DNA from 2 places in the Streptomyces sp. NPDC048442 genome. Region 2 is predicted to be linked to the other one. Evidence: riboswitches for the same ligand, from Rfam matches in the RefSeq annotation. Region 2 holds a riboswitch; the other holds the start of a gene.
The links. Region 2 has a riboswitch for S-adenosylmethionine ahead of thrC (threonine synthase). Riboswitches for the same ligand answer to the same signal wherever they lie in the genome.
Positions count from the first base shown of each region.

Region 1: linked by a shared signal. The riboswitch ahead of AB0D18_RS24140 (aminotransferase class V-fold PLP-dependent enzyme) and the one ahead of thrC (threonine synthase) in region 2 are both predicted to bind S-adenosylmethionine.

Region 1 covers NZ_JBEZKB010000017.1:18,849-34,430, forward strand. Annotated here, with positions in the region: gene AB0D18_RS24115 (NlpC/P60 family protein) at 1-662, opposite strand, end outside; gene AB0D18_RS24120 (NYN domain-containing protein) at 941-2,302, opposite strand; gene AB0D18_RS24125 (hypothetical protein) at 2,372-2,617, opposite strand; gene AB0D18_RS24130 (rhomboid family intramembrane serine protease) at 2,818-3,579, shown strand; gene AB0D18_RS24135 (Lrp/AsnC ligand binding domain-containing protein) at 3,576-3,857, shown strand; gene AB0D18_RS24140 (aminotransferase class V-fold PLP-dependent enzyme) at 3,919-5,325, opposite strand; SAM riboswitch class IV at 5,567-5,684, opposite strand; gene trpD (anthranilate phosphoribosyltransferase) at 5,783-6,847, opposite strand; gene AB0D18_RS24150 (ubiquinol-cytochrome c reductase cytochrome b subunit) at 7,003-8,640, opposite strand; gene AB0D18_RS24155 (Rieske 2Fe-2S domain-containing protein) at 8,637-9,689, opposite strand; gene AB0D18_RS24160 (c-type cytochrome) at 9,686-10,495, opposite strand; gene AB0D18_RS24165 (heme-copper oxidase subunit III) at 10,574-11,194, opposite strand; gene AB0D18_RS24170 (hypothetical protein) at 11,424-11,843, shown strand; gene AB0D18_RS24175 (Ig-like domain-containing protein) at 11,944-13,197, opposite strand; gene AB0D18_RS24180 (cytochrome c oxidase subunit 4) at 13,345-13,743, opposite strand; gene ctaD (cytochrome c oxidase subunit I) at 13,740-15,482, opposite strand; gene coxB (cytochrome c oxidase subunit II) at 15,479-15,582, opposite strand, start outside.
Region 2 covers NZ_JBEZKB010000019.1:151,226-166,807, reverse strand. Annotated here, with positions in the region: gene AB0D18_RS26720 (PTS transporter subunit EIIC) at 1-719, shown strand, start outside; gene groL (chaperonin GroEL) at 881-2,503, opposite strand; gene AB0D18_RS26710 (cold-shock protein) at 2,921-3,124, opposite strand; gene AB0D18_RS26705 (MoaD/ThiS family protein) at 3,566-3,841, opposite strand; gene thrC (threonine synthase) at 3,893-5,179, opposite strand; SAM riboswitch class I at 5,194-5,321, opposite strand; gene AB0D18_RS26695 (glucosyl-3-phosphoglycerate synthase) at 5,496-6,443, shown strand; gene AB0D18_RS26690 (trehalose-6-phosphate synthase) at 6,508-7,974, shown strand; tRNA gene AB0D18_RS26685 (tRNA-Met) at 8,048-8,121, opposite strand; gene otsB (trehalose-phosphatase) at 8,182-9,012, opposite strand; gene AB0D18_RS26675 (DUF3263 domain-containing protein) at 9,266-9,565, opposite strand; gene AB0D18_RS26670 (extracellular solute-binding protein) at 9,575-10,861, opposite strand; gene AB0D18_RS26665 (sugar isomerase) at 11,121-12,026, shown strand; gene AB0D18_RS26660 (ROK family protein) at 12,331-13,293, shown strand; gene nagA (N-acetylglucosamine-6-phosphate deacetylase) at 13,293-14,447, shown strand; gene AB0D18_RS26650 (1-phosphofructokinase family hexose kinase) at 14,584-15,531, shown strand.

The DNA.
Region 1 (15,582 bases), on a different contig from region 2:
CCGAGGTCGGCGCGGTCGCTCGCGTCGCGGCTGGCGCGCTCTTCCTTCTTCTCGATGGCGGCGCGCTCGGCGGCGGTCAGCGTGTTGTACAGCTTCTGCGCCTCGGCGAGCTTGCTCTGGATCGCCTGCTTCTTCTCACCGAGCTCCTTGCGCACGGCGGAGAGGTCCGCGAGCTTGCCGGATGCCTCCTCGCGCTGCTGTGCGAGGGTCCGCTGCTTCGCCTGGATCTTGCGGAGCGACTCGGCCTGCTTGCCGCTCAGCTGGTCCATGGCCGAGGCGCGGTCCAGGAACTGGTCCGGCTCGGAGGAGAAGAAGAGCTGGAACGAAGGGTCGATGCCGCCGGACCGGTACTGGGCGGTGGCCAGTGAACCGAGGCCCTTGCGCATCTCGTTGAGTTCGCCCTGACCGCGGGCCGCCGAGTCCTGGAGGTTCTTGACCTGCTTCTCCAGGGTTCCCTGCTTCTCCTTCGCCGAGTTGTACTTCTCGGTGGCGCCCTCTGCCTCCTCGTGGAGCGCGTCGACCTTCGCCTTGACTTCCTTCTTGTCGGGCTTGGGCGCGGCGTTGGCCGCCTGGGAGGACATGACCACGGCAGCGGCGGCGGTCACGGTGAGCGCAGTCACACGGAAGCGGCTCGGCTGCTTGGGACGACGGTGGGACGCCACGGAGGCGAGCTCCTTCTTCCTCAGCCGCCGACCAGCGAGGTTGGCGGGGCCCTCCACTGATACTCCGGATGAGTGATCAACCGCGCGAAGGTTCGAGCCCAGACCTTAGTGACCTTCTTGTGATCAGTTCAAATCCTCACAGGAAAAATCTCGCCCTCGCGGCACATTCATTACTCGCGTCACACGCTGTGTCATGGGGAGTTGACAGAAAGCCAGCGTTGAGCCGCTTCAATTCGGGCATTGCATACGGAAGTTGGGCAACACACTCCCGACTTCCGTTAAACGCGCGAAAGCCTCTTCAGCAGCATCGCCGAAGCGACCGGCCTGGCACCGGACTTCGCGACCCCGTCCGCGACCTCGCGGTCCGTGGAGACCACGATCATCGGCCGCCCGGTCGGCTCGGCCCGTACCAGCTGACGGATCAGCTCGTCGGCCGTCACGCCCGCCTTGCTGAACAGCACCCGCACCCCGCGCGGCGGTGCGAGCAGCACCGGAGCGGCCAGCTCCGCGCCGTCGAAGACACAGGTGACCTCGGCGCCGGTCGCGGCGGCCAGCATGGAGAGACCGCCGAGCAGCCGCAGCCGCTGCTTCTCCAGCGGCATCGTCGGATAACCGGTCTTGGTCACGTTGTAGCCGTCGACCACCAGGTGCGCCTGCGGCAGCGCGAGCAGCTGGTCCAGGACGGCCGGGTCGGTGTCCGAGAGAGCCCGTGCCGCGATGTCCTTGGGCGACATCCGCCCCGGCTCGACCGCGTCCACGGTGTCCGCCGGACGCACGCTGGACGGCGGCAGGGCAAGCTCTCGACGCAACCCCTGGGCGGCCTCAAGGACCGTGTCCAGGAGCAGCCGCAGCCGCATGTCCTCGACACTGCGCCCCTCCCGGACGGCACGGCGCCCCGCCTCGGCACTCGCCTCCGCCTCGCCGAGCCTGGCCCGCAGCCGCCGTGTCTCCGCCTCGGCGGCGGCGACCTGGGTGGCCGCCTCGCTGCGGATGCCGTCGATCTCGGCCTGGTTCTTGCGGAGCGCCGCCTCGCCGCGCTTGACGTCGCTGAGGGCGCCGCGCAGCTTGCGCTGGGCGGCGTCGGACTCCCTGCGGGCGCTTTCGAGTTCGGTGCGCAGCCGCTCGGTCTCCGCCTTCGTACGTTCCCGGGCGTCGGCCAGCTCGGCGCGCAGCTGCTCCAGCTCCTGCTGGGCGGCCTCGTCGGCGCGCTCGGCGTCGGCGCGCTGCACCTCCTCGCCCGCGGCGGCCACCAGCTTCACCCAGCCGACGGGGCGCAGGACGTACGCCGCCGCCGCGACGTCGACTGGTTCGGCGGCGGCGGGCGGCGACCCGGCCTCCAGCGCGCCCGCCAGCTCGGGCTGCGCCTCGCGCAGCCGTTCGCCGATGCGCTGCCGGAAGACCGGGTCGCTCTCCAGCGCCGCCGCCATCGCGTTGCCCGCGAACTTGGCGCGTCTGGTGGGGGTGAACCGGGCGTACTGCCTCAGCTGGGCCGGGAGTTCCGCGACACTGAGGCCGCCGAAGGCGTCCGAGACCAGCGTCACGACCCGTCGTCGCACGCCCTCCGGCAACGGGCGGTCGAGCACCTCTGCGGCGTCGTCGGCCGGGCCGGCCGGCTCAGCGCCGCTTGCAGGCTCCACAATCCGTCACCCCACTACCTTCCATACCCTCACGGGTACTGCCCTGCCGGGCACCGGTACTCCCAGGGTCACCTAGGAGACGGCGTCCGGCCTGTCCACCAATTCGATTTGGTCCACCGCGTTGCACCAGCGGCAGCGCACCGACTCGATGGTCTCACTGACCACCTCGCGTTCCTCCACCTTCGACTCTCCGGCCAGGTCGAGGTGGACGTACTCGACGACCTTCGACGAGCGGGTCACATCGAACCGGGTGAGATTTCCGCAGAGGGTGCAGCGCCACCGGGTACCGGCAGTCGGCAGGGGAACCGTCGTCGTCATGCGTACCGTCCTCTTCTCCAAGCGTCGTCACGCGTCTTCGACACGTGCCGTCGTACGTCGTTGCCGCGGTGCGCCGTCGAACTGCGGATACCCTGCGCGCAACCCTACGGCCTTAGGGGTACCCCGCGGGGAGGGCGGCCGACCCGTGAGACCGGCGGGGCAGCCCGAAAGGGCCCGGCCGTTGCGTCATGCTCGAACCCATGATCAAGGTCACGGCCAAGGCTGCCGGAACGGCTCGGGACGTCGCCGCCCGCTGGCAGGACCTCGCGCACGCCCCCGTCGTGACCTACGCCCTGATCGGCGTGTGCTGCGTGGTCTTCCTGCTCGGCCCGGCCTCCGGCTTCAACCCTTCGTACGGCACGGGCGACGCCCTCACCGCCGCGCAGAGCACGTACTTCGAGCGCTGGGGCGTCGTCCCCGAAGAGCTGGTGCGGGCCACCCCGCACTCCCTCGCCACCCCGTTCACCGCCCTCTTCGTGCACGGAAACTGGCTTCATCTGCTGGGCAACATGCTCTTCCTGTACGTCTTCGGCGCGATGACCGAAGAGCGCATGGGCCGCTTCGCCTTCGCCCTCTTCTACGTCGTCACCGGCTATTTCGCCCTGAGCGTGTACGCCCTGGTGCACGCGTCGTCCGACGAGACGCTGGTCGGGGCCTCGGGGGCGATCTCCGCCGTACTGGGCGCGTTCCTGCGGCTGTTCCCCCGCGCCCGGGTCACCAGCCTCTTCCCCTTCCTCCTCTTCCTCCCGCTGCGCTTCCCCGCCTGGATCGTGCTGATCTTCTGGTTCGTGCTCCAGTGGCTGGCCGCGCAGGGCCTGGGCACCGGCGCCGGCGTCGCGTACCTGGCGCACGTGGTGGGCTTTGCAGGCGGCTTCCTCTACGCGTGGGCGCGATATCGCCGTACGACTAGAGTGAAGAGCGCAGCAGCACCACCGGCCACCGAGGGAGAAAGCCAGCCGTGATCACCGCGATCGTGCTCATCAAGACCAGCGTGGACCGGATCCCCGAGATCGCCGAGTCGATCGCCGCGCTGGAAAGCGTCAGCGAGGTCTTCTCCGTCACCGGTACGTACGACCTGATCGCCATGGTGCGCGTCGGACGCCACGACGACCTGGCGGACATCATCCCCGGCTCCATCAGCAAGATCCCGGGCGTCGAGGGCACGGACACGCACGTCGCGTTCCGTACGTACTCGCAGCACGACCTGGAGGCCGCGTTCGCGATCGGTCTTGACGGCTGATTCTTCTACGGTACGAAAACGGCCGCCCCCTCACGCAGGGGGCGGCCGCATCCGTGGTGTCTCAGACCGCCGGGACGCAACGCCCGTCCTCGGTACGGTAGTTCCACTGCGCACCGTTCGCGACGAGCTCCTTGACCGCCCGCACGAAACGCTCCACGTGCTCGTCCGGCGTACCCGCGCCGAAGCTCACCCGGATCGCGTTGAGCGAGCGCTCGCCCGGCTCGGCCTCGGGGGCGCCGCACTCGCCCGGGTCCTGCGGGTCGCTGCCGAGCAGCGTGCGGACCAGCGGGTGGGCGCAGAACAGGCCGTCCCGTACGCCGATTCCGTACTCGGCGGAGAGCGCCGCCGCGAAGTGCGAGCTGTTCCAGCCGTCCACCACGAACGAGATGACGCCGACCCGGGGCGCGTCGTCGCCGAACAGCGACAGCACCTTCACCGCACCGACCTCGGCGAGCCCCTCGCGCACCTTGCGCACCAGCGCCTGCTCGCGCTCGACCAGCGCGTCGAACCCGGCCTCGGTGAGCGCCTTGCAGGCGGAGGCGATCGAGTAGACACCGATGACGTTCGGCGAACCGGCCTCGTGGCGGGCGGCGGTGGTGTGCCACTCCACGTCCACTCCGCCGTCCGCACGCCGTGCGACCTTCTTCGACGCACCGCCACCGGCCAGGTACGGCTCGGCCGCCTGCAGCCAGTCGGCCCGGCCCGCGAGGACGCCGGAGCCGAACGGCGCGTACAGCTTGTGCCCGGAGAAGGCCACCCAGTCGACGTCCAACTCCTTTACGGAGACCGGGTGGTGGGGCGCCAGCTGAGCGGCGTCCAGCACGATCCGCGCGCCGTGGGCGTGGGCGGCGGCAGCGAGATCGCGCACCGGCCAGATCTCACCGGTGACGTTCGAGGCACCGGTGACGCAGACCAGCGCGGGGCCGTACGGGTCGCGGTCGGCGAGCGCCCGCTCCAGCGTCTCGACGGCCTGCGCCGGGGTCCGCGGCGCGTTCAGGTACGTCACGCGGGCGTCCTGCCAGGGCAGCAGCGAGGCGTGGTGCTCGGTCTCGAAGACGAACACCTGGCAGTCGGCGGGCAGTACGGCCGACAGCAGGTTCAGCGAGTCCGTCGTCGACCGGGTGAAGACCACCTGGTCACCGTCGCGGCAGTCGAGGAACTCGGCGACCGTCACCCGGCTGTTCTCGAAGAGGTCGGTGGAGAGCTGCGACAGGTACCCGGCCCCGCGGTGGACGCTGCCGTAGTACGGGGCGTACGCGGCGACGTCGTCCCACACCCGCTGCAGGGCCGGCGCGCTGGCCGCGTAGTCGAGGGCCGCGTACGTGACCTCGCCCCCGGTGACGAGCGGCACGGCCACGTCCCGGCCGAGGACGGGCAGCGGCGCCCCGCAGCAGGGGTCGGCAGACTCGGCGGAAGCGGAAGCGGAAACGGAAACGGAAACGGCGGTGGCGGCGGTCGATGCAGACATGGCGAAACTCCTGGCAGGACAAGGCGGAATGACTTCAGAAGGCCCGCGGGTACGAAGGCTCAACAGCCGTGCACCGTACGGGAGTTGCCTCGACGCGCAGCCCGCGGAAAAGAAGGAGGGGGCTGTACGGAGGTGAAGGTGGAACGGGGCCGAAGGGCCCTATCGCATTCGCTTGCTCACGAGACTGCTCCCTTGAGGACCAGGACCCCAGGGGCGCGCCACTCCGAAAGGAGTGCGCAGGGGTCCGCGCTTGCCGTAGACCTCGCTGCCTACGACCTGGTCTTCACCCGGGGCACCCCGCCACGGACGGAGGGTTGCCGGACAGCGGGCCGGGGCCGTAGTCGCTGTCACTCATGACCTGTGCAGCATCCTGCCACACGATCAACAACGCGCAAGAGCGCAGTCCGCATCCTGGACTGCGCTCTGCGTCACACGAGGTGCTCCCCGCACCTGGGTTTCAGGCGTTGCTGGCCGCCACCCACCGCTCCAGCGCCCGCTGCCCGCTCCCGGAGTCGAGGGACTCGCGGGCCCGCTCGATGCCGGCCGCGATCTCCTCGTTGAGCGAGCCGCCGCCCGGGTTCAGCGCGACCAGCGCCGCCGCCGTGTTGAGCAGCACCGCGTCCCGCACCGGTCCCTTCTCCCCCGCCAGGAGCCTGCGGGCGACCTCCGCGTTGTACGAGGCGTCCGCGCCGCGCAGCGCCTCCACGGGGACGATGTCCAGGCCCACGTCGCGCGGGTCGAAGGCCTCTTCCCGGACGGCCCCGTCCCGGACGATCCAGACCCGCGAGGTCGCGGTGGTGGTCAGCTCGTCGAGGCCGTCGTCGCCGCGGAAGACGAGCGCGGAGTTCCCCCGGCCGGCGAGCACACCGGCCACGATCGGGGCCATCCGGGCGTCGGCCACACCGACCGCCTGGGCACGCACCTGGGCGGGGTTGGTGAGCGGGCCCAGGATGTTGAAGGTGGTCTGCGCACCGAGCTCCTTGCGGGCCTTGGCCGCGTACCGCAGGGCGGGGTGGAACTTCACGGCGAAGCAGAAGGTGATGCCCGCCTCCTCGGCGACCTCCACCACCCGGCGCGGCGTGAGGTCGAGATTGACGCCGAGCTTCTCCAGCACGTCGGAGGAGCCGCTCGCCGACGACGCGGCCCGGTTGCCGTGCTTGACGACCTTGGCGCCCGTACCTGCGACGACGATGGCGGACATGGTGGAGATGTTGACGGTCTTGGCGAGGTCGCCGCCCGTGCCGACGATGTCGACGGTGGGCCCCGGCACCTCGATGGTGTGGGCGTGGGCGTACATCGCCCGTACCAGCCCCGTGACCTCCTCGACCGTCTCGCCCTTGGCGCGCAGCGCGACCGCGAACCCGGCGATCTGCGCGTCGGTGGCCTCACCGGTCATGATGCGGTCCATCGCCCAGGCGGTGTCGTCCACACCGAGGTTCTCGCCGCGCAGCAGAGGGTTCAGGATGCCCGGCCAGCTGCGGGCCGCCACGCTGTCGCCGCCAACTGGGGTCACAACGTTCATGGTCCGCTCCAGGGTCCACGTGCCTCTAAGGGCAGCCGATAAGGGATGGGAACACCCTATCCAGCGCAGGGGACGGCGAAGAGCCCCGTCCGGGGTGCGGACGGGGCTCTTGCCGTGGCGAACAAGTCCGGTCGGTCAAGGACCGGTTCAGGGGATCAGTGGTGGCCGTGGCCGCTGGTGATCTCCTTGTACTCCTCGGCGGTGGGCTTGGCGATCTGGTTGCCCTCGCCGTACATGCCCTGGCTGAGCTTGGCGCGCAGCTTCTGGGTGACGCCCACCTTGCGCTCGACGCCGTTCTCGTCCACCTCGGGACCAATCGAGGCCGGCGCGTACTGCTCGTGCGCCGTGAGCGTGTGCAGCTGCTCCGGCTTGAGCGGCTCGTGCACCTCGATGAACTCACCGTGCGGCAGCCGCTTGATGATGCCGGACTCGCGCCCGTGCAGCACCTTCTCGGCGTCCCTGCGCTGGAGGCCCAGGCAGATCCGCTTGGTGACGATGAACGCGAGGACCGGACCGGCGAAGAAGCCGATGCGCACGAACCAGCTGATCGAGTTGAGCGACAGGTGGAAGTGCGTGGCCCACAGGTCGTTTCCACCGCCGACGAGGCCGATGAAGTAGACCGTGATCCAGGCGACGCCCAGACCGGTACGGGTCGGGTTGTTGCGAGGACGCTGCGCGATGTGGTGCTCGCGCTTGTCCCCGGTGATCCACGACTCCAGGAACGGCCACACCGCGGGCAGGGCCAGGAGCAGACCGAAGACGGTCAGCGGGATGAACACGCCCAGGACCAGTGTGTGGCCCCAGAGGTTGATCTCCCAGCCCGGCATGACACGGATCAGACCCTCGGCGAAGCCCATGTACCAGTCGGGCTGGGCGCCGGTGGACACCTGGTCCGGACGGTAGGGGCCGAGCGCCCAGACCGGGTTGATCGTGAACGCCGCGGCGACGACCGCGATGACGCCGAAGACCAGGAAGAAGAAGCCTCCGGCCTTGGCCATGTAGACCGGCAGCAGCGGCATGCCGACGACGTTCTTGTTCGTCCGGCCGGGGCCCGCGAACTGGGTGTGCTTGTGGTAGAAGACCAGGATCAGGTGAGCCACCATCAGGCCGAGCATGATGCCCGGCAGCAACAGGATGTGGATCGAGTAGAACCTGGCGACCATGTCGTGGCCGGGGAACTCTCCGCCGAACAGGAACATCGAGATGTACGTGCCGACGACCGGCACGGACAGGATCGCGCCCTGGGTGAAGCGGACACCGGTGCCCGACAAGAGGTCGTCCGGGAGCGAGTAGCCGGTGAAACCGGTGAACATGCCCAGGACGAACAGCAGGAAGCCGAACAGCCAGTTGACCTCGCGCGGCTTGCGGAAGGCACCCGTGAAGAAGACGCGCATCATGTGCACGAACATCGCCGCGAGGAAGATCAGCGCACCCCAGTGGTGGATCTGCCGGATCAGCAGACCGCCACGGACGTCGAAGCTGATGTCCAGCGTCGACGCGTAGGCCTCCGTCATGCGGATGCCGTGCATCGGGGCGTAGGACCCGTGGTACACGACCTCGTTCATGGACGGGTGGAAGAACAGCGTCAGATACACACCCGTGAGGATGATGATGATGAAGCTGTACATGCAGATCTCGCCGAGCATGAAGGACCAGTGGTCCGGGAAGATCTTGCGCATGTTGGACTTGGCGAGGGAGTAGATCCCCAGCCGTCCGTCCGCCCAGTCGGCGACCCGCTCACCGGCGGGCGCCTTCTGCTGCGGCTTGGTCGTAGGTGTCGTCGCAGTACTCATCCGCGCTCCCAGAACGAAGGACCGACGGGCTCTTCGAAGTCGCCCAGCGCTTCGAGGTAACCCTCGTCATTCACGCCGATCCGCAGCTGCGGCAGGGCGTGACCGGCCGGGCCGAAGATGACACGGGCGCCGTCGGAGAGGTCGAAGGTGGACTGGTGGCACGGGCAGAGCACGTGGTGCGTCTGCTGCTCGTACAGGCTGATCGGGCAACCCACGTGGGTGCAGATCTTCGAGTACGCGACGATTCCCTCGTGCGCCCACTCGCGCTGCTGCTTGTCCTTGATCTCGTCCGGCTGGATGCGGACGATCATCAGGGCTGCCTTGGCGATCTCGGTGTTGAACTCGTGGTCGGTCTCCTTCAGGCCTTCCGGCATGGCGAAGGTGAGCGAACCCACGGCAACGTCCTCGGCGCGCAGCGGCTCCATCGTGTTCTGGTTGATGAGCAGCTTGCCCTTCTCCCAGAGCGTCTCGCGGAGCTTCTTCTCCGGCAGCGGACCGAGGTCGCGCAGCAGTACGACGCCGGACAGCGGCACCAGGGCCAGTGCGCCGAACATCGTGGTGCGGATCAGCTTGCGACGGCCGATCGCGGACTCCTGGGCGCCGGCCTTGAAGTCGGCCAGGACCTTGGCCTTGACCTCGGGCTCCGCCGCGATCGGGTGACGCTCGTCGGCGACCTCGACGTCGGACATCAGGGTGCGGGCCCAGTGGACCGCGCCCGCGCCGATGCAGAAGAGCGCGATGCCGAGCGTCAGGCCGAGCGAGAGGTTCAGCGCGCTCACGTGGCCCAGCGGCCAGACGTACACGATCTTCTCGATCGGGAACGCCACGAAGGAGGCGATGAAGGCCACCGTGGCCAGCATGGAGAGCGTGAACAGGAAGGCGACCACACGCTCGGACCGCTTGGCCGCGCGCTCGTCGATGTCCTGGATACGCGGCTGGTGCGCGGGCAGGCCCGGATCCGCGAACGGATCGTCCTGGCGCGCTACCTCACCGTGCGCGTCGCCCTGCACAACAGGCAGGGCCTCTTCTGGATTCTCTTGGCTACTCATGACTTCTTGGCCTTAGCGGTGTGGGCCGCGACCCAGACGGCAACTGCGATGAGCGCACCCAGACCGAAGATCCAGGCGAACAGACCCTCACTGACCGGGCCGAGATTGCCCAGTCCGAAGCCACCGGGGCTCGGGGTCTCTTCGCCGTTCACGGCCTTGACGTACGCGATGATGTCCTTCTTTTCCTTCTCCGGCATGGTGCTGTCCGGGAAGGAGGGCATGTTCTGCGGGCCGGTCTGCATGGCCTCGTAGAGATGCTTCGGCGAGACGCCCGCCAGGGACGGGGCGTACTTGCCGTGCGTCAGGGCGCCACCCTCACCAGTGAAGTTGTGGCACTGCGCGCAGTTGGTGCGGAACAGTTCGCCACCCTTGCCGACGTCTGCGCCGTCGGGGTTGGTCTGGCTTTCGGTCGGCGTGATCGGGCCGGCGCCGAGGGAGGACACGTACGCGGCGAGCTGATCGATCTGCGCCTGCGTGTAGATGACCTTCTTCTTCGGCACCTGTGCGCCGGGCTGCTGCGCCGGCATACGGCCGGTGCCGACCTGGAAGTCCACAGCGGCGGAGCCCACGCCCACGAGGGAGGGACCGTCGGTGGTGCCCTGACCGCCGGTTCCGTGGCAGCTTGCGCAGCCAACGGCGTAGAGCTTCTTGCCCTCCTCAATGGCGAGGGACTGGGAGGTGTCGTCGGCCTGCGCCTTGCCCGCGGGCGCAAGCGCGGCGTACAGCCCCCCAGTGGCCGCCAGCGCGAGGAGTAGGACGACGACCGCCGCCAGCGGATGGCGTCGTCGTGCGGAGAGCTTTTTCACGGATTACCCCGGTGTCAGGATCTTCTGCGTCGATGCGGGAAGTGTTTTCGGGCCCGGGCCCGACTTGGTGCGCCCGGATTACTTGATCACGTAGATCGTGGCGAACAGGCCGATCCAGACGACATCGACGAAGTGCCAGTAATAGGACACGACGATGGCGGCTGTCGCCTGTTCGTGGGTGAATCGCTTGGCCGCGTATGTCCGGCCCAGGACCAGCAGGAAGGCGATGAGACCGCCTGTCACGTGCAGTCCGTGGAAGCCGGTCGTCAGGTAGAACACCGAGCCGTACGGGTCCGACGAGAGCGAGAGGCCCTCGTGCTTGACCAGCTCGGTGTACTCGTACACCTGGCCGCCAATGAAGATCGCACCCATCACGAACGTGATGATGAACCACGTCCTGAGCTTCTTCACATCGCCCCGCTCGGCGGCAAAGACGCCGAGCTGACAGGTGAGGGAGGAGAGCACCAGGATCGAGGTGTTGGTCAGCGAGAACGGAAAGTTCAAGGCCGAAGCCTTTTCCGCCCAGAACTCGGGACCCGTCACCGATCGCAGGGTGAAGTACATCGCGAAGAGGGCCGCGAAGAACATCAGCTCGGAACTCAACCAGATGATGGTTCCGACGCTGGTGAGGTTCGGCCGATTGACCGACGGGTGCGCGTGCCCGGTATCTACTGTCGTTGCTGTCGCCACGACCGACATTATGTCGGTCGCTTATCCCGCCCTCACCCCGGGGGGTGCCGTTCGGAGTGTCAAGAGGGTGTGTCCTGCCCGAACGGCCCATCGAAGGACCGTACGAACCGGTGTGTACGAGGGGTGCGACGGAGTAGCATCCGCGCATCGGAACCGGCCCCGACGGCCGCCTGTTGAGCCCTGAAAGCCCCGAGATCACCGCGCAGTTCACCGCGTAACCGGACGTCACGGAGGAACCATGCAGCAGCCGACCGCCACGGTGCTGGTCTACAGCGACGACGCCAACACCCGCGAGCAGGTGCGCCTCGCGGCCGGCTCCAGGCCGGCCGCCGACGTACCGCCGGTCGAGTTCCTGGAGTGCGCCACGCTGCCCGCCGTACTGAAGGCGCTGGAGGCGGGCGGCGTCGACGTGTGCGTGCTGGACGGCGAGTGCGTCCCGGCCGGCGGCATGGGTGTCTGCCGGCAGATCAAGGACGAGATCTTCGACTGCCCGCCCGTACTGCTCCTGATGGGGCGTCCGCAGGACGCCTGGCTGGCCACCTGGAGCCGTGCGGAGGCGGCGGTGACGCTCCCGGTCGAGCCGGTCGGGTTCGCCGCCTCCCTGGCGGGTCTGCTGCGCGAGCGCCTCGCGGGCACCGCCGCGCCCGTACGGGCCTGAACCGGGCCCGCAGGGGCCCAGGACGCGGCCGTACGGGCCCGAACTCCCGCCGTACGGCCCCGATGTCACGCGCCGTCTCCCCCGCGCCCCCTGGCCCCGCTCAGACCTGCGGGCGCAGGCGGGGGGCGTGGACGCGGTCGCGCTGCTCCTCGGTGGAGGCGAGCAGGGCGCTGCCCGTGCGCCACTTCTTCCAGGGCAGGTTCCAGTCCCCGAAACCGTTGCCGAAGGGGTCCATCTCCTCGCCCCAGCTGCCGACGACCTTGACGATGTCGCCCTCGGTGACGGTCTCGTAGAACCACGCGGCGTTTCCGGTGGACATGCCCGTGCAGCCGTGGCTGACGTTCGCGTAGCCCTGGGAGCCGACGGACCAGGGCGCGGCGTGCACGTACTCGCCGCTCCAGGTGACCCGGGTCGCGTAGTAGACCGGCAGGTCGTAGGAGTCGTTGGTGCCGGTCGGGATCCCGATGCTGGTGCCGCGCATCCGTACGAAGTACTCCTTGCCCAGCACGACCTTGACGCCGTTGCGGGTGGAGTAGCCGGGCTTGCCCGTGGTCACCGGAATGGTATTGATCACTTCTCCGTTGCGCCTGATCGTCATGTAGTGCGACGAGGCGTCGGTGATGGCTTCGATCTTGTCGCCGATGTTGATCCGCAGGGGCGTCGAGGCGGCCCCGTACAGGTCCTTGGCGACCTTGATGCCCTCCAGATTGCTGTGCGCCCTGACGGTGGCTCCGACGGGCCAGTAGGCGCGCGGGCGGAAGTGCAGGAGATTGTCCTCCACCCAGTACCAGGAGCCCTCGACCGCGGGCTTGGAGTCGACCTTGAGGGCGCGCTCCACGACCGCCCTGGCGCGCGGGTCCTTGACCTTCTGGCTGAGTTCGGCGGTGAGGGGCTGTCCGACGCCGTACTTGCCGGCGTCGGGGCCGAAGGTGACCTTCAGCTTCTTCTTGCCGGGGGCGGTCTGGAAGCTGAGCCTGCGTACGCCGGGGGCGCCCTCCCGGTCCTCGGTGGAGACCCGGACCGTGTACTGGGCCCCTGCGGCCAGTGGGGCGGTGGAGTGCCAGCGGGCCCCGTCGGCGGAGAGTTCGCCCGCCACCTGGCGTCCTGCGGCGTCCGCGGCGGTGACGTCGGTGATCCGGCCGTCCTTGCCGGTCGCCGTCACCTCAAGAGGCTTCTCCGGATCGGCGTCGGTGCTGCCCGGTTTCCCGTTGAAGGAGATCTGCTGCGCCGCGTCGTACGGCGTGGAGGAGAGCGGGCTTCCCTGGGGCTCGCCGCAGGCGGTCAGCCCCGCCCCGAGGGAGGCGACCAGCAGGGTGCAGCTCAGGACCGTCCGGGTGCGGGGTGCGTGGCTCATGATCACACGATATGAATCATCATCAGATCGGGCGCGCTGGCAGGCCGCAAGTGACTGCAAACGAATGAGGGGCCCGTACACCTGGACGTATCCAGGTGTACGGGCCCCTCGAAGAGGTACCGCCGGTGGGGCGGCTCCTCCCGTGTCCTACTGCGTGCGGTTCTCACCGCGGTAGAACTCGAAGACCCAGCCGAACAGACCGATCAGGATCAGCGGCAGCGAGAAGAACAGCAGCCACCAGCCGATCGCGATCGACAGGAAGGCGAACGCGCCGCCGATGCCCAGCGCGAGCGGCTGCCAGCTGTGCGGGGCGAAGAAGCCCTGCTCGCCGGCCTCGTCCGCGACGTCGGCCTGCTTGTTGTCCTGGGCCATGGAGTCGGCCCGCTTGGCCGTGAAGGCCAGGTAGAAGCCGATCATCAGGCTCAGCCCGAAGGCCAGGACGAGCGCCGTGGTGCCCGCGGGCTCCTTCGACCACACGCCGTACACGCCGGCCATGATCAGGATGAAAACGCTCAGCCAGATGAACAGCCAGCCTTGAATCTTCACTTGCCCGTCTCCTTCGCGCTGAGGGCGAGCGACTCGACGCCGTTGTCCCGGTGGTTCTCCAGCTGGTCGATCGCGGAGATCTCCGGGTGGTGCAGGTCGAACGCCGGGGATTCCGACCGGATGCGCGGCAGCGTGAGGAAGTTGTGCCGCGGCGGCGGGCAGGAGGTCGCCCACTCCAGGGAACGGCCGTAGCCCCACGGGTCGTCGACCTCGACCTTCTTGCCGTACTTCGCGGTCTTCCACACGTTGTAGAAGAACGGCAGCATCGACAGACCCAGCAGGAAGGAGCTGATGGTCGAGAACGTGTTCAGCGCGGTGAAGCCGTCGGCCGCGAGGTAGTCCGCGTAACGACGCGGCATTCCCTCGGCACCGAGCCAGTGCTGCACCAGGAACGTGCCGTGGAAGCCCACGAACAGCGTCCAGAAGGTGATCTTTCCGAGCCGCTCGTCCAGCATCTTGCCGGTGAACTTCGGCCACCAGAAGTGGAAGCCGGAGAACATCGCGAAGACCACGGTGCCGAAGACGACGTAGTGGAAGTGCGCGACGACGAAGTACGAGTCGGAGACGTGGAAGTCCATCGGCGGCGAGGCCAGGATGACGCCGGTCAGACCACCGAAGGTGAAGGTGATCAGGAAGCCGATGGCCCAGAGCATCGGTGTCTCGAAGGACAGTGAGCCCTTCCACATCGTGCCGATCCAGTTGAAGAACTTCACACCGGTCGGCACCGCGATGAGGAACGTCATGAACGAGAAGAACGGCAACAGCACGCCGCCCGTCACATACATGTGGTGCGCCCAGACGGTGACCGAAAGACCGGCGATCGAGATGGTCGCGGCGATCAGACCGATGTAGCCGAACATCGGCTTGCGGCTGAAGACCGGGATCACTTCGGAAATGATTCCGAAGAATGGCAACGCGATGATGTACACCTCTGGATGGCCGAAGAACCAGAAGAGGTGTTGCCAGAGGATCGCGCCGCCATTGGCCGCGTCGAAGACATGGGCACCGAATTTACGGTCCGCCTCCAGGGCGAACAGTGCGGCGGCCAGCACCGGGAAGGCGAGCAGGACCAGCACACCGGTCAGCAGCACGTTCCAGGTGAAGATCGGCATGCGGAACATCGTCATGCCGGGAGCGCGCATGCAGATGATCGTGGTGATGAAGTTGACCGAGCCGAGGATCGTGCCGAAGCCGGAGAAGGCCAGACCCATGATCCACATGTCGGCGCCGACACCCGGCGAACGGACCGCGTCCGACAGCGGGGAGTAGGCGAACCAGCCGAAGTCGGCCGCACCCTGCGGGGTGAGGAAGCCGGCCACCGCGATGATCGAGCCGAAGAGGTACAGCCAGTACGCGAACATGTTCAGCCGCGGGAACGCCACATCGGGCGCGCCGATCTGCAGCGGCATGATCCAGTTGGCGAATCCGGCGAACAGCGGCGTCGCGAACATCAGCAGCATGATCGTGCCGTGCATCGTGAACGCCTGGTTGAACTGCTCGTTCGACATGATCTGCGTGCCGGGACGAGCGAGCTCGGCGCGCATGAAGAGCGCCATCAGTCCGCCGATGATGAAGAACACGAACGACGTGATGAGGTACATCGAGCCGATCGTCTTGTGGTCAGTGGTGGTGAGCCACTTGATCACAATGTTTCCCGGCTCCTTGCGCCGTACCGGCAGCTCGTTCTCGTACGAGTCGACTGCTGCCGCGGCACCCTTGGGTTCGTTGAGGATGCTCACAGTTTGTTCGTCTCCGCATTCCGGGCCGGGTCGGTCAGCTCAATGCCGGCCGGGATGTAGCCGGTCTGGCCCTTCTCCTTCAGGTCCTTGAGGTGCTGCT
Region 2 (15,582 bases):
CGCCCACCCTCACCGTGCTGCTCTCCGGCCTGGTCACCCTCTTCGGCCTGATGTTCGTCGCCGGGGAGATCTCCGCCGCCATCGGTACGGGCGCCAACTGGCTCCTCGACCACACCGGCGCCTTCGCGGGCCTCGTCCTCGGCGGCCTCTTCCTCCCCCTCGTCATGCTGGGCCTGCACCAGGCCCTCATCCCCATCCACACCACCCTCATCGAGCAGCAGGGTTTCACCGTCCTGCTCCCGATCCTGGCGATGGCGGGCGCGGGTCAGGTCGGCTGTGCGGCGGCCGTCTTCCTCCGCCTCAAGAACAACCGCTCGATCCGCAACACCATCAAGTCCGCCCTCCCGGCAGGCATCCTGGGCGTCGGCGAACCCCTCATCTACGGTGTCTCGCTCCCGCTCGGCCGCCCGTTCATCACGGCGTGTGCCGGTGGCGCGGCGGGCGGCGCGTTCGTCGGCCTCTTCTCGATGCTCGGCGACAAGGTCGGCTCGACGGCCATCGGCCCGTCCGGCTGGGCCCTCTTCCCGCTCCTCCAGGGCAACCACGGCCTCGGCACGACGATCGCCGTCTACGCGGGCGGCCTCCTCATCGGCTACCTCGTCGGCTTCGCCGCCACGTACTGGTTCGGCTTCACGAAGACGATGCTGGCGGAACTGAACACGCCTGCCGCCGACGCGGCGGCCGACCCCGAGAAGCCCAGGGAAACGGTCGCCGCCTGACCCCGGACCGTACGAAAGCACGTACGGAAGCACGTACGGAAGCACCGTACGGAAGCACCGTACGGAAACGCAGATACACAGAAACGCCACTGGGGCGGCACCCCCGAAGGGATACCGCCCCAGTGGACGTACCTACTGCGTCATGCAGAGGGAAGCAGGACTTAGAAGTCCATGTCCCCGCCCGGCATGCCACCCGGGGCGGCAGCGCCGGCCTTCTCGGGCTTGTCGGCGATGACGGCCTCGGTGGTGAGGAACAGCGCGGCGATCGACGCGGCGTTCTGGAGGGCGGAGCGCGTGACCTTCGCCGGGTCCAGGATGCCCTCGGCGATCATGTCGACGTACTCACCGGTGGCGGCGTTCAGGCCGTGACCGATGGGCAGGTTGCGGACCTTCTCCACGACGACGCCACCCTCGAGACCACCGTTGACGGCGATCTGCTTGAGCGGGGCCTCCAGCGCGAGCTTCACGGCGTTGGCGCCGGTCGCCTCGTCGCCCGTGAGCTCCAGCTTGTCGAAGACGGCCGAGGCCTGGAGGAGGGCGACGCCACCACCGGCGACGATGCCCTCTTCGACGGCGGCCTTCGCGTTGCGAACGGCGTCCTCGATGCGGTGCTTGCGCTCCTTGAGCTCGACCTCGGTGGCGGCACCGGCCTTGATGACGGCCACGCCGCCGGCCAGCTTCGCCAGGCGCTCCTGGAGCTTCTCGCGGTCGTAGTCCGAGTCGCTGTTCTCGATCTCGGCGCGGATCTGGTTGACGCGACCGGCAACCTGCTCGCTGTCACCGGCACCGTCGACGATGGTCGTCTCGTCCTTGGTGATGACGACCTTGCGGGCGCGGCCGAGCAGGTCGAGACCGGCGTTCTCCAGCTTGAGGCCGACCTCCTCGGAGATGACCGTGCCGCCCGTGAGGATGGCGATGTCGTTCAGCATGGCCTTGCGGCGGTCGCCGAAGCCCGGGGCCTTGACGGCGACGGACTTGAACGTGCCACGGATCTTGTTGACGACGAGGGTGGAGAGCGCCTCGCCCTCGACGTCCTCGGCGATGATCAGCAGCGGCTTGCCGGACTGCATGACCTTCTCCAGCAGCGGAAGGAGGTCCTTCACGTTGCCGATCTTGCTGTTGACGATCAGGATGTACGGGTCGTCCAGCGCCGACTCCATGCGCTCCATGTCGGTCGCGAAGTACGCCGAGATGTAGCCCTTGTCGAAGCGCATGCCCTCGGTGAGCTCAAGCTCCAGGCCGAAGGTCTGCGACTCCTCGACCGTGATGACGCCTTCCTTGCCGACCTTGTCCATCGCCTCGGCGATGAGCTCGCCGATCTGGGTGTCGGCGGCGGAGATGGAGGCCGTCGAAGCGATCTGCTCCTTGGTCTCGACATCCTTCGCCTGCTCCAGGAGCGCGGCGGAGACGGCCTCGACGGCCTTCTCGATGCCACGCTTCAGGGCCATCGGGTTGGCACCCGCGGCTACGTTGCGAAGGCCCTCACGAACCAGCGCCTGCGCGAGGACGGTCGCGGTCGTCGTACCGTCACCGGCGACGTCGTCCGTCTTCTTCGCGACCTCCTTGACGAGCTCGGCACCGATCTTCTCGTACGGGTCCTCGAGCTCGATCTCCTTGGCGATGGAGACACCGTCGTTGGTGATCGTGGGGGCGCCCCACTTCTTCTCAAGGACGACGTTGCGGCCCTTGGGGCCAAGGGTGACCTTGACGGCGTCGGCGAGCTGGTTCATGCCACGCTCGAGGCCGCGCCGGGCCTCCTCGTCGAACGCGATGATCTTGGCCATGTGAAGTGGTCCTCCCAGGACGGGGTGGATTTCTCCGGACCGTTGGTTCGATGCCCGCGACGGACGGCTCAAAAGGCGGAGGATTCCTTACCCCCGACCCCGTGGGCCTCACCGAACCTGGTCCAAGTTCTGTCACTCTCACTGGGAGAGTGCTAACGCCAATGATTAGCACTCGACCCCGTCGAGTGCAAGGCCGTCCCGGAGGGACGTCGATGAGGGGTGGCGGTCGGGCGACGGGCGGGCGCAAGCGGCTACCACAGATCCTGGAGCGCGCGGCACGCCGTACGCCGTACGCACCACACGCCGTACGCCGGACGCACCAAGGGCCCGTACCCCTGGTGACGGGATACGGGCCCTCGGTGTGTGAGTGCTGATGTAAGTCGTTGAGTAGTGCGTCGGTGGTCGATCGCGCCGAGATCAGACGGCGAGCTTGACCATGTCCGCCTGCGGACCCTTCTGGCCCTGCGAGATCTCGAACTCGACTCGCTGACCTTCTTCAAGTGAGCGGTAGCCGTCCATCTGGATCGCGCTGTAGTGGACGAAAACATCCGCACCACCGTCGACCGCGATGAAGCCGTACCCCTTCTCCGCGTTGAACCACTTGACGGTGCCCTGAGCCATGCCTAACTCCCCTATTACTGGCCCTTGCGCGGGACCGCACTTCGCGACCCCGGGTCAGACCCCACCCGCCGAACAGGAACGCGGAAGGTGTGCGCCGAAGCGCGTCGACCGCGGCTGAATGTATCCGCCCAACTGCCCTCTGCAACAGGTCAATCGGACGAGAATTCTGGGTACGCCTGAACGGCCGGATCGGTCAACTACCGTGATTCCAGGGCAAGTCGGGCCGGACATAGTGTGCGCATCGGCGGCAAAAGGCTCGAACGCGCGGGCCGCATCTTCTCTCGTTCTCATATGCACGAGGCACAGGCGGAGAGTGGGGCTTCCCCTACTCTACCTCTTTCAACCATGCAGAATTGCCCCCTCCGCTTGTGAGCGGAGAGGGCAACTTCCGTTAATTCGAAGAGCTTTGAGGGCCTCAGCCGCCCGCACTGTGCTCGATGGTCAGCCTCCGGCGACGGCGGGAATGATCGAGATGCCCGCGCCGTCCGGCGTGGCCGTCTCCAGGCCGCTCTCGAAGCGCACGTCGTCGTCGTTCACGTACACGTTCACGAAGCGGCGCAGCTTGCCCTGGTCGTCCAGGACGCGGGCGGCGATGCCGCCGTGGTTCTTCTCCAGGTCGGCGATGACCTCGGCGAGGGTGGAGCCCTCGGCCACGACCTCGGACTCACCGCCGGTGTACGTGCGCAGGATGGTGGGGATGCGGACCTTGACGCTCATGGTGTTCAGCCTTCCGTAGCGTTGCGTGCGAGTCGTTGCGAGCCGAGGATCTCAGCGGGCCAGGCCGGCGTCGCGGAACGCGTCCAGGCTCGGACGGATGGTCGCGGAGGGGCCGGTGGTCGGGGCCACCGCGTCCAGCGTCTTGAGTCCGTCGCCCGTGTTGAGCACGACGGTGGTCAGCGTCGGGTCCAGCAGACCGGCGTCGATGAGCTTCTTCGTGACGCCGACGGTCACGCCGCCCGCGGTCTCCGCGAAGATGCCCTCGGTGCGGGCCAGCAGCTTGATCGCGTCGACGACCTGCTCGTCGTTCACGTCCTCGACGGCGCCGCCCGTACGGCGGGCGATGTCCAGGACGTACGGGCCGTCCGCCGGGTTGCCGATGGCGAGGGACTTGGCGATGGTGTTCGGCTTCTGCGGGCGTACGACGTCGTGCCCGGCCTTGAAGGCGGTGGACACCGGCGAACAGCCCTCGGCCTGCGCACCGAAGATCTTGTACGGCTTGTCCTCGACCAGCCCGAGCTTGATCAGCTCCTGGAGACCCTTGTCGATCTTCGTGAGCTGCGAGCCCGAGGCGATCGGGATGACGATCTGGTCCGGGAGCCGCCAGCCGAGCTGCTCGCAGATCTCGTACGCGAGCGTCTTGGAACCCTCTCCGTAGTACGGGCGCAGGTTGACGTTGACGAAGCCCCAGCCCTCGCCGAGCGGGTCGCCGATGAGCTCGGAGCAGAACCGGTTCACGTCGTCGTAGTTGCCCTCGATGCCGACCAGCTCGCCCCCGTACACGGCGGCCATGACGACCTTGCCCTGCTCCAGGTCGTGCGGGATGAACACACAGGAGCGGAAGCCCGCCCGCGCGGCGGCGGCGCCGACGGCACCGGCCAGGTTGCCGGTGGAGGAGCAGGAGAGGGTCGTGAAGCCGAAGGCGCGGGCGGCCTCGACGGCGATCGCGACGACGCGGTCCTTGAAGGAGTGCGTCGGGTTGCCGGAGTCGTCCTTGACGTACAGGCCGCCGGTGACGCCCAGCTCACGGGCCAGGTTGTCGGCCTTGACCAGCTTCGTGAAGCCGGGGTTCAGGCTGGGCTTGGTGGCCACGTCGGCGGGGACGGGCAGCAGCGGGGCGTAGCGCCAGATGTTCTCCGGGCCGGCCTCGATGCGCTTCTTCAGCTCTTCGGGGGTGCCGGCGGGCAGGTCGTACGCCACTTCCAGCGGGCCGAAACAGAGCTGGCAGGCGAAGATCGGGCCGAGTGCGAAGCGCTCCCCGCACTCGCGGCAGGAGAGGGCGGCGGCGGGGCCGAGGTCAACGGTCTTCGGAGTGGTTTCGGTGGTCTGCACAGCCATGATGGCGAGGTCCTTCCTCATCTTCCCCGCGACGGCTTTCGCCACGAGACGGAATTGGCACCTTCCCGACCTGACCTCGCGGTCGGTCGGGGGGTTGCCGGGACTTCAACGGGCCGTTTCCCTCTGTCCCTCTGGATGAGCGCTATGACTCCGGACCGCCGTGGAGACGGGCCCGGGTGTTTGTGTGCGTACAGACCCCGACATGCGACGGTCGTCCGCGTTGTTCAAGACTGTAACCGAACCCCCGGACGGGCGTGCCAGTCGTCCGGACCGCGAGATGGATCACAGCTGTCTCCACGAGTGAGGAGTGACGGGCGTGCTGGAAGAGGTGGAGCGCTGGCTGAGTACGCGGTCCTGGGCGGCCGCCGACCGCCCGCTGGACCGGCTGCTCGCCGCCAAGGCCGCCCGTGGCAGCACCGTCAGCGTCGTCCTGCCCGCCCTGAACGAGGAAGCGACGGTCGGCCGCATCGTCGACACCGTCCGCCGGGACCTCATGGGCCCGGGTGCCCCCCTGGTGGACGAGCTGGTGGTGATCGATTCCGGCTCGACCGACCGCACGGCGAAGGAGGCCGCGGAAGCGGGCGCCCGGGTGGTGCACCGGGACGAGATCCTGCCGCGCATTCCGGCCGTGCCCGGCAAGGGCGAGGTGCTCTGGCGCTCCCTCCTGGTCACGAGCGGGGACGTGGTCTGCTTCGTGGACGCGGACCTGCAGGACTTCGACGCGTCGTTCGTGTCGGGGATCGTCGGCCCGCTGCTCACCGACCCTGACGTGCAGTTCGTGAAGGCGACGTACGACCGCCCGCTGGACGGGGCGGCCGGTCAGGGCGGCCGGGTCACCGAGCTGATGGCCCGCCCCCTGCTCAACCTCCACTGGCCCCAACTGGCCGGATTCGTACAGCCGTTGGGTGGTGAGTACGCGGTCCGGCGCTCCCTGCTCGAACGTCTCCCGTTCCCCGTCGGGTACGGAGTCGAGCTGGGCCTGCTCATCGACTCGCTCCACACGGTCGGCCTGGACGCCCTCGCCCAGGTCGACGTGGGCGTCCGCGTCCACCGCCACCAGGACGGCCAGGCCCTTGGCCGGATGGCCGCCGCGATCTACCGCACCGCCCAACTAAGGCTCTCCCGTGGGCACTTGATCCGCCCTTCCCTCACCCAGTTCGAGCGCGTCGGCACCGCCTTCGTCCCCCGCACCCACCCGGTGGACACGGAGGAGCGCCCGCCGATGCGGGAGATCGCGGAGTACGCGGAGCGGCACGCCGCCTGAACGGAGGGGCAACCCGCCCCGTACGCACGTTTGAGGGGAGCGCGTACCGGCTAGGTTTCGCCACATGGCTTCCCAGTACGACCCTCCGCAGTCCCCGGCCGCCCAGGTCCTCGTCGCGTCCAACCGCGGCCCGGTGACGTACTCCCTCGGCGACGACGGCGAGCTGACCGCCAAGCGCGGCGGCGGCGGCCTGGTCTCCGGGCTCTCCGCGATCGGCCCGGACGCGGACGCGCTGTGGGTGTGCTCGGCGCTCGGCGAAGGAGACCGGGAGGCGGTACGCCGCGGAATCGCAGGGGCGGGGCCGCAGGCCCCTCAGAACAAGGGCGGGGGTGGGCGACGGGCGGGAGAGCCTGGTGTCCGCATGCTCGACATCGACGCGGACACGCACGCGGCCGCGTACAACGGCATCTCGAACTCGGTCCTGTGGTTCGTCCACCACCTGCTCTACCAGACCCCGCTGGAGCCCGTCTTCGACGCGGAATTCCGGCGCCAGTGGGCGGCGTACGAGACCTACAACCGAGCCTTCGCCGACGCCCTGGCCTCGGCTGCCGCCCCGGGCGCCACCGTCCTCGTCCAGGACTACCACCTCTGCCTCGTCCCCGGAATGCTCCGCGCGCTCCGCCCCGACCTGCGCATCGGCCACTTCTCGCACACCCCGTGGGCCCCGGTCGACTACTTCCGGCTGCTCCCCGACGACATCGCCGAGCAGCTCCTGAGGGGCATCCTCGGCGCGGACCGGGTGGCCTTCCTCACCCGCCGCTGGGCGGACGCCTTCACCGCGTGCGCGCTGAAGATCCTCGGCGAGGAGGCCCTCGACGGAAAGCGGATCGGCGTCCACGGCCTCGGCGCGGACGCGGACTTCCTGCGCGAGCGCGCGCACCGGCCGGACGTCGAGGAGCGCCTGACCGCCCTCCGCGAGCAGGTCGGAGGCTCCGGCCGGCGCACCATCGTCCGCGTCGACCGCACCGAACTCTCCAAGAACATCGTGCGCGGCCTCCTCGCGTACGAACACCTCCTGGACACCCGCCCCGAGTGGCGCGAACGCGTCGTGCACATCGCCTTCGCCTACCCCTCCCGCCAGGACCTGGCCGTCTACCGCGACTACACGGAGGCGGTGCGGCGCATCGCCGACGACATCAACTCCTCCCACGGAACGCCCACTTGGACCCCGGTCGTCCTCCATGTCAAGGACGACTTCGCCCGCTCGCTCGCCGCCTACCGGCTCGCCGACGTCGCCCTGGTCAACCCGATCCGCGACGGCATGAACCTGGTCGCCAAGGAGATCCCGGTGGTCTCGGACGAGGGGTGCGCACTGGTCCTGTCCCGGGAGGCGGGCGCGTACGAGGAACTCGGCGACGACGCGATCGTCGTCAACCCGTACGACGTGACGGGCACGGCCGACGCGCTCCACGAGGCGCTGACGATGGAACGGGAAGAGCGCGCGGAACGCACGAAACGCCTGGCCGCGGCGGCGACGGCGCTGCCCCCGCAGCAGTGGTTCCTGGAACAGCTGGAGGCCCTGCGGGACTGAGCCTCCCTGTGCGCGTGCACACACGCCGAAGGCCCGGGACTCTTGCGAGTCCCGGGCCTTCGGTTTCTTCCAGTAGCGGGGACAGGATTTGAACCTGCGACCTCTGGGTTATGAGCCCAGCGAGCTACCGAGCTGCTCCACCCCGCGTCGGTAAACCTGACAGTACGGGGTTTCGGGTGCTGTGGGAAATCGATTCCTCACCTGCTCCTAGGGGAGGCGTTGCGCGAGGGACGCCAGGAAGGCGGCGACCTCGGCGGGTCCCGGCAGCAACACGTCGGCCTGCTCGGCGAGTTCGGGAATCGCCGTGCCGCTGCACAGCAGCAGTCCGGGAACGCCGTCGGAGCGGAGTTTCTGGACGGCGGCGTAGGCCGGGAGGTCGCCCAGGTCGTCGCCTGCGTAGAGGACCGAGGTCGCTCCGACCTCGTGCACGTACTCAGCCAGGGCGACGCCCTTGTCCATGCCCGGCGGCCTCAACTCAAGCACCAGGCGCCCCGGTTCGAGGATCAGACCGTGCCGGGCGGCGAGCTCGGCGAGGGGTGCGCGCAGGGCGTCGAAGGCGGCCTCGGGGTTGCTCGCCCGGCGGGTGTGGACGGCGAGGGCCTGCCCCTTCTCCTCCACCCAGGTGCCGTGCCACGCACCGTGCGCGTCGAGCACTCCTGGCAGCTCGGCGCGGACGCCGGCCAGGCCGGGGTGCGGGGCGGGGGTCTCGACGGTGCCGGTACGGGCGTCCCAGCGTTCGGCGCCGTAATGGCCGAGGACGGTGAGGTGCTCCAGTCCTGGGACCCCGGCGAAGCCGCCGTACCGCACGGCGACGCCCGCCGGCCGGCCGGTGACGATGGCCACGGAGGCGACACGCGGCGCGAGCACGGAGAGCGCGGGAACCACGCTGCGGTGGGCACGGGCCTGCTCGGGGTCCGGGACGATGTCGGCGAGCGTGCCGTCGAAGTCGAGGGCGACGAGGGCGTGTTGGGGCCCGTCGACGATCGCGGCGAGGGCGTCGCGGCCGGCGGGGGTGGACGGTTCGGGAAGAGTGTCCATGGCCCCGACAATACCGGGGCGCGGGACGCGGGGCGCTCGGCGCTGAGCGGGCGGCGGAGGGGTTGCGGTCCGCGTGGGGGCCGCCCCCTTGCCCACCCGTCCCGCCCCCGGGGGGCGGCCCCGCTGCCCAAGAGGGCTAGGGGGCCAGTGGGGGTAAGGGGCAGGCATTTAGGGGCGCGGGGAACTGCGCGATCAGCCACGACGCACCCGCACGACGCCCACCGGCCCGCCGCAGGCGCACGCGCAGGCGTGCCTACCTCCGCCCCCGCAGCCCCTCCCTCACCCGTCGTAGCCGGTTGACCGTCACCGGGTCCTGGACGAGTGCCCGCTCATCGTCCAGCAGCGCGTTCAGCAGCTGGTAGTAGCGCGTCGGCGAGATCCCGAGCTGTTCCCGGATCGCCCGCTCCTTCGCCCCGGGCCCGGCCCACCCCTGCCGCTCCACGGCAAGGACGGCCAGCTCCCGCTCGGACAAGGCCGGCGCCGCACCCTCGCCCGCCCCCGCCCCTGCCCCTGCCCTCGCGCCCTCGCCCTCGCTCTCGTACGGCAAATCCATCCGCCCAGCCTATTGCGCGTTGTCCGTCGCCGCCGCTTCCCGCGACAGCTCCCCCAGCACGCCCGACGGCGTGGTCGAACCCTCGACCGTCTTGCCGATGTCCTTCTTGATGCTCTCGCTCACCGTCGCCCACGACGTCTTGCCGACCGGGTACAGCTTCGAATTCCCCATCGCGTCAAGGAACTTGCGGACCTTCGCGTGCTTGCCGTCGGCGGCCATCTTGTCGCTCGCGGTGACCGTCGGCGGCAGCAGGTCGAACTCGTCGGCGAAGGCCATCACGTTCTCGTCGTTGTACGCGAAGTCGAGGAACTTGCCGATCTCCTTGCGGTGACCGTTCTTCCGGAAGCCCATCATCCAGTCGGCGACGCCCATCGCGGGCATGGCCTTGCCGCTCTCGGAGGGCAGCGGAACCATCTCGTACTCGACGCCGTTCTTCTCCGCCTGCTTCATCAGCGACGGGTGGCCGTTGAGCATGCCGACCTCGCCCTTCGCGAAGGCCTCGAAGGCGGCCTTGCGGTTGAGTTTGCCGGGGGCGACGGGGCCGGTCAGGCCGGGCTTGACGAGGTCTTCCTTGAGGAAGTCGAAGGCGCCGATGTTGCTGGCCGAATTGATCGTGTACATACCGATGTCATCGGTGTAGCCGGAGCCGGCGGCCAGCATCCAGTTCATGGTCTCGGCCTGCGCCTCCTCCGGGCCGAGCGGCAGCGCGAACGGGTACTTCACACCGTCCGCCTTGAGCGCCTTCGCGTCGGTGGCGAGGTCCGCCCAGGTCTTCGGGGCGGAGGTGATGCCGGCCTTCTCGAAGAGGCTCTTGTTGTAGAACATCAGCCGGGTGCTGCCGACGAACGGCATGCCGTACTGCATGCGGTTCACCTCGCCCGCGCGGGCGAGCGATTCGAGGAAGTTGGCCTGGGTCGGGATGGAGACCAGGTCGTCGACGGAGTACAGCTTGCTGGCCGCCGCATAGTCGGCGTACGCGCCGATCTGGGCGATGTCCGGGTCCTGGCCGCCCTTGACCATCTCGGCGACCTTGCGGTCCACGTCTTCCCACGAGTAGATCGAGACGTCGACCTTGATGCCGGGGTTGTTGTCCTCGAAGGCGCGGGCGAGCTTGTTCCAGTACTTCTTGGTGTTGTCGCCGCCGTCGAGGTTGTAGTCCGCGGCGACGAACTTCAGGGTCACCTCGTCGGAGCCGCCGATGCCGAGCGTGCCGCAGCCTGCGACGCCCGCTGTCATACCGAGTGCGGCTATCGCCGCGGTCAGACCCAAGTAGCGCCGCTGCACAGCCCGTTCCACCCCTTTTTTGCCCGTTTTGGTGACGTTTTGCGTTGATGTGTACGTACCTTTGTGAGGCTGTCCGCGTTCCATCAACGCCCTTGTCCGCATGAGTTGCGAGAAAATGCGATGAGTAGCGATTTTCCCCCATGCGTGACCGCGAGGTCTACACCACTTGGGTATCTCTTCCGCAACACCTTCCGCAAATCACGTACGGCCTGCTAAGCAGGGCTTCGGCAAGGTCATCCTGGTCGTCCACGTTCCCGAGGAGCCGTCGCGCATGTCCCGCACCGCAGTTGAGATAGCCACACAGCCGACCTGCTGGCGGCGCGCCGTCGAGTACGCGGCCGACTTCGAAGGCCTTCCCCTGCCTGGTGAGCGCGTTGCGGTCACCGGCTGCGGCACGTCGTGGTTCATGGCGATGGCGTACGCGGCACTGCGCGAGGCGTCGGGGCAGGGCGAGACGGACGCGTTCGCCTCCTCCGAGTTCCCGGCGGGGCGGTCGTACGACCGTGTGGTGGCAATCACGCGCTCGGGCACGACGAGCGAGGTCCTGACCCTCCTCGGCGAACTCCGCGGCAAGGTCCCCACGCTCGCCCTCACCGGCGACCCCAAAACCCCGATCATGGACGCGGCCGACACGGTCGCGGTCCTCGACTGGGCCGACGAGGAATCGGTCGTCCAGACCCGTTTCGCGACGACCGCGCTCGCCTTCCTGCGCGCGGGCCTTGAGCGTACGGGCGCGCTTCCGGCCGGAGTGAAGACGGTCACGGCGGCCGCTGTGGACGCCGAGCTCGCCATCACGGAGCCCCTCCCCGAGGCGGTCACGTCCGCCGAGCAGTGGACGTTCCTCGGCCGCGGCTGGACGTACGGGCTCGCCCAGGAGGCGGGCCTGAAGATGCGCGAGGCGGCGGGGGCGTGGACAGAGTCGTACCCCGCGATGGAGTACCGCCACGGTCCCATCTCGATCACCGGCCCGAACCGGGTGGCCTGGATGTTCGGCACGCTGCCGGAGGGCCTGGCCGGGGACGTCACCGGCGTCGGCGGAACGGTGGTCGCGCACGCCACCGCAGACCCGATGGCGGACCTGATCCGCGCCCAGCGCCTCGCGGTGGTCCTCGCGGAGTCGAAGGGCTACGACCCGGACCACCCGCGCAATCTGTCGCGCAGCGTGATCCTGGGCTAGGGGCCGACGGGGGGGCGGGCCGCACGAGGAGCCGCCCCCCTCCCCCGGGATTCCACGCCGTGCGGGTCCGTCGTGGCTGATCGCGCAGTTCCCCGCGCCCCTAAAAGCCTGCCCCTTAGCCCTTAGCCCTTTGAGCCCCCTAGCCCTCTTGGGCAGCGGGGCCGCCCCCCGGGGGCGGGACGGGTGGGCAAGGGGGCGGCCCCCACGCGGAGCCCCGCCCCCTCCGCGACCGCCCCGCCGCGCCCAGCGACCCTGTGGCCCAGTGGACTAGACCTGTCCGGGGTCGACGCGCGACACTGACCCCGTGAAACACGTCATCGCCCTCGATGTGGGCGGCACCGGAATGAAGGCCGCCCTGGTCGGGACCGACGGCACCCTCCTCCACGAGGCCCGCCGCCCCACCGGCAGGGAGCGCGGCCCCGAAGCAGTCGTCGAGTCGATCCTCGCGTTCGCCGCAGACCTCCGCGCCCACGGCGAAGCACAGTTCGGCGAGAGCGCCTCCGCCGCCGGAGTGGTCGTCCCCGGCAGCGTCGACGCCGCCAACGGCATCGCCGTCTACGCCGCCAACCTCGGCTGGCGCGACGTACCGATGCGCGCCCTCCTCGGCGAGAGGCTCGGCGGCATCCCCATCGCGCTGGGCCACGACGTCCGCACCGGCGGCCTCGCCGAGGGCCGCATCGGTGCCGGCCGCGGCGCCGACCGCTTCCTCTTCGTACCCCTGGGAACCGGTATCGCCGGTGCCATCGGCATCGACGGCACCATCGAGCCCGGCGCGCACGGCTGGGCGGGCGAGATCGGCCACATCGTCGTACGCCCCGGCGGTGTCGCCTGCGGCTGCGGCCAGCGCGGCTGCCTGGAGCGGTACGCGTCCGCCTCCGCGGTCTCCCTCGCCTGGGCGGAGGCGAGCGGCGACCCCGACGCCGACGCAGCCGACTGCGCGAAGGCCGTCGAGAGCGGCGACCCCGAGGCCCTCACCGTCTGGCACGCGGCGATCGACGCGCTCGCCGACGGCCTGGTCACCGCGCTCACCCTCCTCGACCCCCGCATCCTCATCGTGGGTGGCGGTCTTGCCGAGGCCGGGGAAACCTTGTTCGTACCGCTGCGCGCCGCGATCGCGGAACGCGTCACGTTCCAGACGCTGCCGACGATCGTGCCGGCGGTCCTCGGCGACACGGCCGGCTGCCTGGGCGCCGGCTTCCTCGCCTGGGACCTGCTCGCCACCGATGCTCTTGGCAACCCCACCACCCCCACGGAGGTAACCGACTGATGGCCAGCAACAAGGTCCAGGTCCTGTCCGGCGCCAAGGTGGTGCTCCCCACCGGGACCGTCGAGGGCGGCCGGGTCATCGTCGACGGCACGCGTATCTCGGGATCGCTCCCCGATTCCGCTTCCCCCGCCCCCGCCCTCGACCTGTCGGGCCACTGGATCGTCCCGGGCTTCGTCGACATGCACGTGCACGGCGGCGGCGGCGCGTCCTTCACCTCCGGCACCCCGGACGAGGTCCTGCACGCCGTCCGCACGCACCGCGAGCACGGCACGACCACCATGGTCGCCTCCACCGTCACCGAGGAGATGGACGTCCTGGCGTCCCGCGCCGCCCTCCTCGCCGAGCTCGTCCAGCAGGGCGACCTGGCCGGAATCCACTTCGAGGGCCCGTTCATCTCCCCCTGCCGCAAGGGCGCGCACAGCGAGGCCCTGCTGCGCGACCCGGACCCGGCGGACGTACGCAAGCTGATGGACGCGGCGCACGGCACGGCGAAGATGTTCACGCTGGCCACCGAGATGCCCGGCGGCCTCGACTCCGTACGCCTGCTCGCCGAGAACGGCGTGATCGCCGCCATCGGCCACACTGACGCCACGTACGAGCAGACCGTCGAGGCCATCGACGCGGGCGCCACCGTCGCGACCCACCTCTACAACGCGATGCCCACCATCGGCCACCGCACCCCGGGCCCGATCGTCGCGCTCCTTGAGGACGAGCGCGTCACCGTCGAGCTGATCAACGACGGTACGCACCTGCACCCCGCCGCCTTCCGGTTCGCCTACCACCACGCGGGTGCGGCGCGCGTCGCGATGATCACGGACGCGATGGACGCGGCGGGCTTCGGCGACGGGCAGTACCAGCTCGGCCCGCTCGCCGTCGAGGTGAAGGACAGCGTCGCCCGCCTCGTCGAGGGCGGCTCGATCGCGGGCTCGACCCTCACGCTCGACACGGCATTGCGCCGCGCGGTCACCCTCGACGGCCTTCCCGTCGAGGACGCCGTACGGTCCCTCTCGGCCAACCCGGCCCGCCTCCTCGGCGTCGACGACCGAGTCGGTTCCCTGGAACCCGGCAAGGACGCCGACCTCGTCGTCCTGGACGCCGGGTTCGCCGTCAAGGGCGTGATGCGCAAGGGCGAATGGGTAATTTCCCCCAAGTAGGTTGATTTCATACCTACTTGAAGGGAAACGGCTGGCCCGGCCCTCTGGGCCAGCCGCTCTTCTTTTGGCATGATCCCCCTGGCAGACAAGCCAGAAAGCGCTTTCTAAGACACGGGGGTGGATGCGGATCATGACCATGATCCTCACCGTCACGCTGAACACCGCACTCGACCTGACCCACCACGTCCCCCGACTCGTCCCGCACGCCTCGCACCGCGTCACCGGCGTCGCGGAACGCCCCGGCGGCAAGGGCCTCAACGTGGCGCGCGTACTGGCCGCACTGGGCCACGAGACGGTCGTCGCGGGCTTCGCGGGCGGCGCGACGGGCGAGGTCCTGCGGGCGCTCCTCGCCGCCGAATCCTCCGCCGAACGCCCTGTGGACGCACTCGTCCCCATCGCCGGGAACACCCGCCGCACGCTCGCGATCGTCGACGGGTCGACGGGCGACACGACCCAGCTCAACGAACCGGGCCCGACCGTCACCCCCTCCGAGTGGGAGACCTTCCTCCGCTCGTACGAGGAACTCCTCGGCGGCGCGCAGGCGGTGGCCCTCTGCGGAAGCCTCCCGCCGGGCATCCACGTGGGTGCGTACGCGGACCTGGTCCGCCGGGCCCGTACGGCGGGGGTCCCCGTCCTCCTGGACACCAGCGGCGAACCCCTCCTGCGGGGCATCGCGGCCCGCCCCGACGTGGTCAAGCCCAACGCCGACGAACTCTTCCAGCTGACCGGCTCCCGGGACCCTGCCACGGCCTCCGCGGACGCCCGCCGCAAAGGCGCACGCGCGGTGGTCGCCTCGCTGGGCCCGGACGGGATCCTCGCCACGACGGACGAGGGCTCGTGGCAGGCCACGCCCCCCACGCTCATCCGGGGAAACCCCACGGGTGCGGGCGACTCGGCGGTGGCGGGCCTGCTGTCCGGCCTGGTCACGGGCCTTCCGTGGCCCGATCGCCTCGCGGTGGCGGTGGCCCTGTCGGCGGCGACGGTCGCCGCACCGGCGGCGGGGGAATTCGACCGGGCGACGTACGAGTCCCTACTTCCCCAGGTCAAGGTCACCTCGCTCGTGAGGGGCATCGCGCGGCGGTGAGTCTGCGGTGAATCTTCGTGCGGGTACGTCGTGGCTGATCGCGCCCACGCG